Minwuia thermotolerans: one gene and its partner. The protein of the gene in region 1 binds, or shares a complex with, the protein of each later gene. Links are inferred from orthologs where the notes say so. Each region holds a gene or a part of one and is shown in the gene's direction. Other genes may lie near its edges.

The links. The genes of interacting proteins can lie anywhere in the genome.
Region 2: the proteins of uvrA (region 1) and mfd are in contact, whole or in part, in a crystal structure (PDB 4DFC), measured with the Escherichia coli proteins. The link is inferred for Minwuia thermotolerans from one-to-one orthologs.

Annotation. Positions count from the first base shown.
Region 1 is NZ_PIGG01000009.1:25,274-30,522, reverse strand. Bases 1-3,437 are described here. They hold uvrA (excinuclease ABC subunit UvrA), read left to right. Parts: upstream 1-345; coding sequence 346-3,237; downstream 3,238-3,437. Other genes in these bases: CWC60_RS01035 (SDR family NAD(P)-dependent oxidoreductase), read left to right, coding at 3,269-3,437; ssb (single-stranded DNA-binding protein), read right to left, coding at 1-108. Also shown: more of CWC60_RS01035, read left to right, coding at 3,438-4,072; CWC60_RS01030 (carboxymuconolactone decarboxylase family protein), read left to right, coding at 4,098-4,652; CWC60_RS01025 (NAD-dependent epimerase/dehydratase family protein), read right to left, coding at 4,659-5,249. UniProt on the Escherichia coli protein: The UvrABC repair system catalyzes the recognition and processing of DNA lesions. UvrA is an ATPase and a DNA-binding protein. A damage recognition complex composed of 2 UvrA and 2 UvrB subunits scans DNA for abnormalities.
Region 2 is NZ_PIGG01000073.1:11,497-17,405, forward strand. Bases 1,171-5,267 are described here. They hold mfd (transcription-repair coupling factor), read left to right. Parts: upstream 1,171-1,566; coding sequence 1,567-5,067; downstream 5,068-5,267. Other genes in these bases: recG (ATP-dependent DNA helicase RecG), read right to left, coding at 1,171-1,188; CWC60_RS20860 (FAD assembly factor SdhE), read left to right, coding at 1,289-1,570; CWC60_RS20870 (MFS transporter), read right to left, coding at 5,077-5,267. Also shown: more of recG, read right to left, coding at 1-1,170; more of CWC60_RS20870, read right to left, coding at 5,268-5,909. UniProt on the Escherichia coli protein: Couples transcription and DNA repair by recognizing RNA polymerase (RNAP) stalled at DNA lesions. Mediates ATP-dependent release of RNAP and its truncated transcript from the DNA, and recruitment of nucleotide excision repair machinery to the damaged site.

The DNA of each region.
Region 1 (5,249 bases):
GGACGTGGCGAGGCGCAGGTTCACCACCGGATTGCCGTCGTTCATGCGGCGCACTTCCGGGTCGGCGCCCAGATTGCCCACCAGAATGACCTTGTTCACCCCTGCCATGTTCAGCCCTCCGCGCCGGAATCGATTCTGCCCCGAGTCTTAGCCCCTCGCGGCGGCGGACGCCACCGGCTTGCGACGGCCCGCCGGGGGGCGGCTGATCGGCGCACGCCACCGGGGAACGGTCCAAAACCGGCTCCGCGCCCTATATTGTCATGAGACGCGCCGAAGGTCTGGTCCGGCCCGGCGAGGCGCGATAGGTTTTCCATTCGTTCCGCTTTCTCCGGCAGATGGTGTTTCATGCAGAAGGTCATCAGTGTCCGCGGCGCCCGCGAGCACAATCTGAAGGGCATTGACGTCGACATTCCCCGCGACCGGCTGGTGGTGATCACCGGGCTGTCGGGTTCGGGCAAGTCGTCGCTGGCCTTCGACACCATCTACGCCGAAGGGCAGCGCCGCTATGTCGAGAGCCTTTCGGCCTATGCGCGCCAGTTCCTGGAACTGATGCAGAAGCCGGACGTCGACCACATCGAGGGGCTGAGCCCGGCCATCTCCATAGAGCAGAAAACGACGTCGAAGAATCCGCGCTCCACCGTCGGCACGGTGACCGAGATCCATGACTACATGCGCCTGCTCTGGGCCCGGATCGGCATCCCCTACTCGCCCGCGACCGGCGAGCCGATCGAGAGCCAGACGGTCAGCCAGATGGTCGACCGGGTGATGGCCATGGAGGAAGGCACGCGGCTCTACCTGCTGGCGCCCATGGTGCGCGGCCGCAAGGGCGAGTACCGCAAGGAGTTCAGGGATCTCAGGAAGGGCGGCTTCCAGCGCGTCAAGGTCGACGGCGAGCTCTACGACATCGAGGACGTGCCGGCGCTCGACAAGAAGCTCAAGCACGACATCGAGGTGGTGGTCGACCGCATCGTCGTCCGCGACGACATCGCCACCCGCCTCGCCGACAGCTTCGAGACCGCGCTGGCCCTGGCCGAGGGCATCGCCATTGCCGAGAACGCCGACGGCGGCGAGCGGACCGTCTTCTCGGCCAAGTTCGCCTGCCCGGTCTCCGGCTTCACCATCGAGGAGATCGAGCCCCGGCTGTTCAGCTTCAACAACCCCTTCGGCGCCTGTCCGGCCTGCGACGGCCTGGGCACGGAGATGTATGTCGACGCCGACCTCGTGGTCCCCGAGAAGGACCTGAGCCTGCGTGCCGGCGCCATCGCGCCCTGGTCGAAGACGACCTCGCCCTACTACATGCAGACGCTGGACAGCATCCTGCGCCATTTTGGCCAGTCCATGACCACGCCCTGGGAGGAGCTGCCCGAGGCGGTGCGGGACGTCATCCTGTTCGGCTCGGGCAAGGAGCAGATCGAGTTCCGCTATGACGACGGCCTGCGCAGCTACAAGACGGCCAAGGGCTTCGAAGGCGTCGTCCGCAATCTGGAGCGGCGCTGGCGCGAAACCGATTCGGCGCGCATGCGCGAGGAGATCGAGACCTATCAGGCGAAGACCGCCTGCTCGGTCTGCGGCGGGTACCGGCTGAAGCCCGAGGCGCTGGCGGTGAAGATCAACGGCCTGCATATCGGCCAGGCCTCGGAATTCTCCATCAAGGGGGCGGCGGAGTGGTTCGGCGGGCTGGAGCCGAAGCTGACCCCGAAACAGCGGGAGATCGCCGAACGTATCCTGAAGGAAATCAACGAACGCGTCGGCTTCCTCAACAATGTCGGCCTGGAATACCTGACGCTGAGCCGCAATTCCGGCACGCTGTCGGGCGGCGAGAGCCAGCGGATCCGTCTGGCCAGCCAGATCGGGTCCGGCCTCACAGGCGTGCTCTACGTGCTCGACGAGCCCTCCATCGGCCTGCACCAGCGCGACAATGGCCGCCTGCTGGAGACGCTGAAGAACCTGCGCGATCTCGGCAATACGGTGATCGTCGTGGAGCACGACGAGGAAGCCATCCTGTCGGCCGACCACGTCATCGACATCGGCCCGCTGGCCGGCGCCCATGGCGGCGAACTGATCGCCGAGGGCACGCCCGAGCGGATCATGCAGACCGAGGCCTCGATCACCGGCCAGTATCTCGCCGGCATCGCCCAGGTGCCGGTGCCGCAGCGGCGCCGCGAAGGCCACCGGGACCGCTTCCTGCGCATTGTCGGCGCCACCGGCAACAACCTGAAGAACGTCACCGCCACCCTGCCGCTCGGCGCCTTCGTCTGCATCACGGGCGTTTCGGGATCGGGCAAGTCGACGCTGACCATCGAGACGCTCTACAAGGCGCTGGCGCGGCGGCTGCACGGCGCCAAGGCCGCACCGGCGCCGCATCAGCGCATCGACGGCCTGGAATGGCTGGACAAGATCATCGACATCGACCAGTCGCCCATCGGCCGCACCCCGCGCTCCAATCCGGCGACCTATACCGGCGCCTTCTCGCCGATCCGCGACTGGTTCGCGGAACTGCCCGAGGCCAAGGCGCGCGGCTACAAGCCCGGGCGGTTCAGCTTCAACGTCAAGGGCGGGCGCTGCGAGGCCTGCCAGGGCGACGGGCTGATCAAGATCGAGATGCACTTCCTGCCCGACATCTACGTCACCTGCGACGTCTGCAAGGGCCGGCGCTACAACCGCGAGACCCTCGACATCCTGTTCAAGGGCAAGTCGATCTCCGACGTGCTGGAGATGACCGTCGAGGAGGGCCAGGAGTTCTTCAAGGCGGTGCCGGCGGTGCGCGAGAAGCTGGACACGCTGATGCGCGTCGGCCTCGGCTACATCAAGATCGGCCAGCAGGCGACGACGCTCTCGGGCGGCGAGGCCCAGCGCGTGAAGCTGGCCAAGGAACTGTCGAAACGGGCCACGGGCCGCACGCTCTACATCCTGGACGAGCCGACCACAGGCCTGCATTTCGAGGACGTGCGGAAGCTGCTGGAAGTGCTGCAGGCGCTGGTCGACAGCGGCAATTCGGTGCTCGTCATCGAACACAACCTGGAAGTCATCAAGACCGCCGACTGGATCGTCGACATCGGCCCGGAAGGCGGCGACGGCGGCGGCGAGATCGTCGCCTGCGGCACGCCCGAGGAAGTCGCCACGGTCGCCGAGAGCCACACCGGCCGCTATCTGGCCGAAGTGCTGGCCCGGCGCGCGTCGAAGGCGCTGCCGGCGCCGAAGAAAGCGCGGACGCGGAAGCGGCGCAACGCCGCCTGAATCAGGCCGCGGTGCGGCGGAGGGGAACGAGATGGCGGAGACGGAATCCTTCGGCCTGGAAGGCAAGGCGGCGCTGGTCGTCGGCGGCGGCGCGGCGGGCGACGGCATCGGCAATGGCCGGGCGGCGGCGATCCTGCTGGCCCGCGCCGGCGCGCGCGTGATGGTCGCCGACCGCGACAGGGCGCTGGCCGAGCGCACGGCGGAAATGATCCGGGGCGAGGGCGGCGAGGCCCGCGCCTTCGAGGCCGACGCCACCGACGAAGCACAGTGCGAGGCCATGGTGCGGGCGACGCTGGATGCCTTCGGCCGGCTCGATGCCCTCGACAACAATGTCGGCATCGGCAGCCGCGGCAGCGTCGTCGCCACCAGCCAGACCGACTGGGAGCGGGTGATGCGGGTCAATGTCGAGACCATGTTCCTGGTCTCCAAGCACGCCATCCCGGCCATGATAGAGAGCGGCGGCGGCGCCATCGTCAACGTCTCGTCGATCTCGGCGCTCAGGCCGCGCGGTCTGACCGCCTATTCCGTCTCCAAGGGCGCGGTGATAGCGCTGACCCGGGCCATGGCGGTCGATCACGGCCCGGACGGAATCCGGGTGAACTGCGTCGCGCCGGGGCCGGTCTACACGCCCATGGTCTATGGCCGCGGCATGAGCGAGGCGGCGCGCGCCCAGCGGGCGAAGGCCTCCAGGCTGGGCATCGAGGGCACGGGCTGGGACGTCGGCCAGGCCGTGCGTTTCCTGCTGTCGGCCCAGGCGCGCTATGTCACCGGCCAGACGCTGGTGGTGGACGGTGGTGTGACGCTGACCGGACCGGAACGGGATTCGGCCGGCTGAGGCGGCCAGAGGGGAGAACCGGAAAATGGCGCGCGTGAAGTACCTGACGAAGGACGACCTGGCGGAGGACGACAGGCCGCTGCTGGAGCGTTCGGGCATCAACCTGTTCCGGGCGCTGGCCAACAATCCGTCCGCCGCGCGGGCCTTCGCGCATCTGGGCAGCCACATCCGCAACGGGAGCGAGCTGGACGGACGGATCCGGGAACTGGCCATCCTGACCGTCGGCTGGCTGGCGCGCTCCCCCTACGAGTGGTCGCATCACATCAGGATCGGTTACGACTTCGGCGTCAGCGAGGCGGATATCGAGGGCCTGATCGCCGAAGCGGAAGGCCGCGACAGCGATCTCGACCCGCTGGCGAAGCTCGCCTGCCGGGCGGCGCGGGAGATGACGCTGGACGGCGCAGTCGCGGACGCGACCTTCGATGCCCTGGAAGGTCATCTGGGCCACGACCTGATCATCGAACTCGTGCTGGCCGTCGCGACCTACAATGCGGTCGTCCGCATCCTCGGCAGCCTGCAGATCGACGTCGAGGACGCCTACATGCCCTATCTCGAGCGCTTCCCCCTGCCGGAGAAGTGAAACCCCTCAATGGCTCTCCAGCGTCAGGCGCAGACCGCTGCGGAAGTCGGTCTCCGCGGGGACGTTGAAGGCGGCGTTGGCCTTTGCGGGGTCGCCCAGTGAGGTACGGATGTCGCCGGCGCGCGGCTCGGCGAAGGTGATGTCGGCTTCGGCGTCCGACAACTCCGCGATCGTGTTTGCCAGATCCAGCACCGAGGTCTTGCGGCCGGTGCAGACATTGAAGACCGCACCTTCGCCGCCGCCCGCGTCCATCGCCGCCAGCAGGTGGCGCACCACGTCGCCGACATAGACGAAGTCCCGCACCTGCTCGCCGTTGCCGAAGATCGTGATGCCCTGGCCAGCGCGGATGCGGTCGGTGAAGATGGCGATGACGCCGGAATAGGGCGACTTCGGGTCCTGGCGCGGCCCGAAGACGTTGAAGAAGCGGAAGCCGGTATTGGGCACGCCGTGCACGCCATGGGCGACGCGGCCATGCAGTTCGCAGCCCAGCTTGTCGGCGCCATAGGCCGAGAGCGGCCTGGTGCGCGCGTCCTCGTCCAGCGGCACGTCGGGGTTGTCGCCGTAGACGGCGGCCGATGAGGCGTAGATCACTGGCCG
Region 2 (5,909 bases), on another replicon or contig:
ACGATGCTGCTCGTCGACGATGACGAGGCCCAGATCGTGAAAGTCCACGCCCTCCTGGAACAGCGCGTGCGTGCCGACCAGCAGGTCGATGCGGCCCTCGTTGAGATCCCGCAGGATCGTCCGCCGCGCCTGCGTCTTGTCGCGACCCGTGAGGCAGGCAATCCGCAGTCCGGCATCGCCGGCCAGATCGACGAGCGTACGCGCGTGCTGGCGCGCCAGCACTTCGGTCGGCACCATCAGCGCCGCCTGGGTCCCGGCCTCGACCGCGGCAGCGGCGGCCAACAGGGCGACCACTGTCTTGCCGCTGCCGACATCGCCCTGGATCAGCCGCATCATCCGGTGCGGCGAGGCCATGTCTTCGAGGATTTCCGCCAGCACGCGCCGCTGGGCGCCGGTCAGTTCCCAGCGCAGCCCCTGCCGGACCTTCTCCGCGATGCGGCCGTCGCCCTGGAGACGCCGTCCGCCGCGGCGCTTCAGCCGGCGCCGCACCAGGGAGAGGGCGAGCTGGTTGGCCAGCAGTTCGTCATAGGCCAGCCGGCGCAACGCCGGCGTGCTTTCGATCGCCGTTGCGCGCTCCGGCGCGTGAACCGAGCGCACCGCATCGCGCCAGGCAGGAAAGCCGTGTCTTTCCTTCAGCGCCGGATCCAGCCATTCGGGGAGATCGGGCGCCTGCGCGGCGGCCCGGGCGACGATGTGGCGGAGCGTCTTCGGGGCCAGCCCTGCGGTCAACGGATAGACCGGCTCGATGGCCGGTATCTCCTCACCCGCCGCGGGATCGACGGCATAGTCGGGATGGGCCATCTGGAGCGCGTCGCCATAGCGGTCGATCCGTCCGCTGATCAGCCGGCGCGCGCCCGGCGGATAGGTCTGCTCCAGCCAGTCGCGGCGGGGATTGAAGAACACCAGGGCTGCGCTTGCCGTGCCGTCGGTGACGATCACGCGATAGGGTTGACGTCCCCGTCCGGCGCGATGCTCGGTGACGGTGACGTCGATCGTCGCCACGCGGCCGGTCTCGGCGTCTTCCAGCTTCGGGCGGTAGCCGCGGTCGATCACGCCGCTGGGCAACAACCAGATCAGATCCAGCACGCGGCTCGCCCCCAACCGGTCCAGCAATGCCGCCACGCGCGGGCCGACGCCCTTCAGATTGGTCGCGGGCTGGAACAGGGCAAAGAGGATCTCCGGGCGCATGGCCCTTTATGATGCGGCCCGCGCCCCCGTGACAAGCCGCACCCTGACATCCCGCCACCGGACGGTTATATCAGCGGTTCCATTCAGCGAGGCCGGATTCATGGACGCGACCGACGACGATCTCGAGCTGCGGCGGAAAAAGCTGCTCTACCGGTCCCACTACACGGGCACCAAGGAGACCGATATCCTGCTCACGCGCTTCGCGGAGCGCAATCTGCCGACGTTCGACGCCCGGCAACTCGACCTCTATGAGGCGATACTGCACGCCGGCGATCCAGAAATTCTCGCCTGGGTCGTGGGCCGCAAGCCCATACCCCCCGAATACGACAACGAGGTCAGCCGCATGCTCGTCCGTTTCAACTTCGCCCAGCCCGGATCGTGACGGTCACAGAACGCGCGCCACTGAGCCACAAGCTCGCCGGCCCGGGGCGGATCACCGTCCAGAACGCGCCGGAGGGTCTCGACGCACGCCTGCTGGCGGATCTGGCGCGGGAACTCGACCGCGGCGCCGTGTTCGTCGCCCGCGACGACCAGCGGCTTGCCGCGACAGCTGACATGATCCGCTTCTTCGCGCCGGCGCTGGAGCCCGTGGTCTTTCCGGCCTGGGATTGCCTGCCTTTCGACCGTTCCTCGCCCAATCGCCAGATTCTGGCCGAACGCATGGAAGCGCTTGGCATGCTGGCGGAAAACGGCGCCGCCGGGCGGCTGATCCTAACGACCGTGAACGCCATCACCCAGCGCGTGCCCGAGCGCGCCGAGGTCAGCGGCGGCCACTTCGCCGCGCGGGTCGGCGATCCGATCGACGAGGCCGAGCTGATCGCCTTTCTGGTGGCCCAGGGCTACGGCCGCACCGGCACGGTCATGGAACCCGGCGAGTACGCGATCCGCGGCGGCTTGATCGACATCTTCCCGCCCAACGACGACCAGCCGGTGCGGCTCGATCTGTTCGGGCGGGAGCTGGAAAGCATCCGGCGTTTCGACCCCATGAGCCAGCGGACGCTCGCCAGGGTCGACAGCTTTGCGCTCACGCCGGTCAGCGAACTGGTGCTGGACGAACGTCGCGCCAACCATTTCCGGGCCCGCTACCGCGAGCTGTTCGGCATCAAGGCCGAGTCCGATCCGATCTACGAGGCGGTCTCGGAGGGCCGGAGCTTTCCGGGGATGGAGCACTGGCTGCCGATCTTCTATCGCCGTCTGGAGACACTGTTCGACTATATCGGCGAGGCTGCGCTCGTGCTGGACCACCTGGCGGACGACGCCGCCGAAAGCCGATTCGCGGCCATCGAGGACTACCAGGTCACCCGCGCCGAAGCGGTGAAGGCGACCGCCGCGGGGCAGGGGAGCGCCGGCGCGGTCTTCCGACCGCTGCCGGCGGACGCGCTCTATCTTGCGCCCGGCGAATGGGCCGAATATCTCGCCGGTCAGCCGGTGGCCGCCCTGACGCCGTTCAACGTCGGCGACGGGGAAAGTCCGGTCATCCACGATCTGCAGGGCCGCAGGGGACGGGACTTCGCGCCGGAGCGGGCGACGCCGCACGCCAATGTCTACGAGGCGCTTGCGCGCCATATCCAGGATCTGGCGCCCGACCGCCAGATCATGGTGGCGAGCTATTCCGACGGCGCCCGGCAACGCCTGGGCGGCATGCTGCGCGACGCCGGAATCCGGGCCATCGCCGAGGTCGAGACCTTCGACGAGGCGATGAAGCTCGACCGCAACGTGGTCGGCCTCGCAGTGCTGTCCATCGAAGCCGGCTTCGAGGCGCCCGACGCGGTGCTGATTTCGGAACAGGACGTTCTAGGTGACCGGCTGGTGCGCAAGCGGCGCCGGCGCCGGCGTTCGGAGAACTTCGTCGCCAACGCGTCGGACCTGCAGCTCGGCGACCTGGTGGTCCACAGCGAACACGGCATCGGCCGCTACGAAGGACTCGAGACACTCGACATCGTCGGCGCGGCTCATGATTGCGTGTTGCTGATCTACGACGGCGGCGACAAGCTCTACCTGCCGGTGGAGAACATCGAGCTGCTGTCCCGCTACGGCTCGGGTGAGGGCGAAGTCACCCTGGACCGGCTCGGCGGCAAAGGCTGGCAGACGCGGAAGGCGCGGCTGAAACAGCGGCTGAAGGAGATGGCCGAGGCCCTGATCCGCGTCGCCGCGGGCCGCCAGCTCGCCGATGCGCCCAGGCTGACGCCGCCCGCCGGCGCCTACCACGAATTCTGCGACCGCTTCCCCTATCAGGAGACCGACGATCAGGCGCGGGCGATCGACGATACGATCGGCGACCTGGCCGCCGGGCGTCCCATGGACCGCCTGATCTGCGGCGATGTGGGTTTCGGCAAGACCGAGGTGGCGCTGCGCACCGCCTTCATCGCGGCGATGGACGGCATGCAGGTGGCGCTGGTCGCGCCGACCACCCTGCTGGTCCGTCAGCACTACCAGACGTTCCTCGAGCGGTTCCGCGACTTCCCCGTCCGGATCGGCCAGCTGTCGCGGCTGGTTCCCGGCAAGCAGGCGAACGAGGTCAGGAAGGACCTGAGGAACGGCCAGCTCGACATCGTCATCGGCACCCATGCGCTGCTGGGCAAGGGCGTCGAGTTCAAGCGCCTCGGCCTGCTGATCGTCGACGAGGAGCAGCATTTCGGCGTCAAGCACAAGGAGCGGCTGAAGGAGTTGAAATCCGACGTCCACGTGCTGACGCTGACCGCCACGCCGATCCCGCGCACCCTGCAGCTCGCGCTGACCGGGATCCGCGACCTTTCGGTCATCGCCACGCCGCCCGTCGACCGGCTGGCGGTGCGCACCTTCGTGCTGCCCTTCGACGAGATCGTGGCCCGGGAAGCCCTGCTCCGGGAGCATTATCGCGGCGGTCAGAGCTTCTTCGTCTGCCCCCGCATCAGCGACCTCGCCGCCGTCGAGGCATTCATGAAGGACCATGTGCCGGAGCTGAAATTCGTGGTCGCACATGGCCAGATGCCTGTCCGGGAGCTGGAGGACGCGATGAACGCCTTCTACGACGGCTCCTACGACGTGCTGGTCTCCACCAACATCGTGGAGTCGGGCCTGGATGTGCCCAATGCGAACACGATGGTGGTCTACCGCGCCGACATGTTCGGTCTGTCCCAGCTCTACCAGCTTCGCGGCCGCATCGGCCGCTCCAAGACGCGCGCCTACGCCTATCTGACCGTGCCGGCGAACCGGCGCGTTACCGATGGGGCCGACAAGCGGCTGCGCGTGCTCCAGACCCTGGACCAGCTCGGTGCGGGCTTCACCCTGGCCAGCCACGATCTCGACATCCGCGGCGCCGGCAACCTTCTGGGCGAGGAGCAGTCGGGCCAGATCCGCGAGGTGGGCGTGGAACTGTACCAGTCCATGCTGGAGGAGGCGGTGGCCGAGGCCCGGGGCCAGACCGACGCCCAGAGCGGCGACTGGTCGCCGAACATCAACCTTGGGGCGCCGGTGCTGATCCCCGACTACTATGTCGCCGACCTGTCCGCGCGGCTGGACCTCTACAAGCGCCTGGGCCATGTCGCCGACCTGGACGAGATCGAGGCCATCGCTGCGGAGATGATCGACCGCTTCGGGCCGCTGCCGCCCGAAGTCGACAACCTGTTCGACGTCGTCGCCATCAAGAGCCTGTGCCGCGCGGCGAACATCGCCAAGCTGGACGCCGGACCGAAGGGCGCCACCGTGCTGTTCAGGGAGAACGAGTTCCCCGATCCCGGCGGGCTCGTGCGTTTCATTTCCGGTCAGCAGGGCACGGCGAAGCTTCGCCCCGATCACACCCTTGTCTATCTGCGCGACTGGTCGGACCTGTCGACGCGGGTCAAGGGCGTGCGCAGCCTCGCGCGCGGATTGGCCCAGATCGCGGAGAAGGCCGCCTAAGCCGCGCGCTCACGCCGCCGAGGCCCGACGGACAGGACGGGCAGGAAAGATCAGGGCGGTCAGCAGGGAAACCGCCGCGCCGCCGGCGAAGACCGCACCGAAGCCGATCGGCTCCTCCAGCTGACCGGCGACCAGCGGCCCCAGGACATTCCCGGCCGCGACGCAGAAGACGGCCGCCGTGAAGCTGACCGACGGCAGGTCGGGAAAGAGCCGTGCGCTCCAGAAGGCCAGCACCGCGCTCAGCATCATCAGACAGACGCCCTGCAGCCCGGCGGAAACCAGAACTCCGGCCCAAGACGACGGCGCCAGCGCGAGCAGGATATGCGACAGGGCGCTGGCGGCGAAGATCGCACGCAGCAGCGCCGGGAGACCCATGCGTCCCTCGATCTGCCGGGTCAGCAGGCCGAGCGCGCCGGCCACACCGAAGGCAATATAGAGAACCGGCCCGGCGGCGGCCGCATCGAGGCCGGTCAGGCCGCCTTCGCGGGTGATGTGATCGACTGCGAAGGAGAGGTAGAGCGCGTTGGTCAGACCGAAGGAGAAGGCCAGTATGTACATCGGCCATGCGGGTCGGTAGGCCACCAGTTCCCGCAACGGCCAGTCGCTCGGCGCTGGCAGATCCGCGCCGCCGGGTCCCCGGCTCTGGCGCATGTGGAACAGCGCCAGCACATTGATCAGAAGCGAGACCGCCGCGAGACCGGCGAACATGGCCCAGGGCGCCCGCCAGCCGAACTCCCCCAGGAACATTGCAAACGCGACAGCGCCCGCGAATCCAATGCCGAAGGTGGTGCCGGTGCTGACCACCGAAAGCACACGATCCTTCTGGCCGTCGACGAGACTCC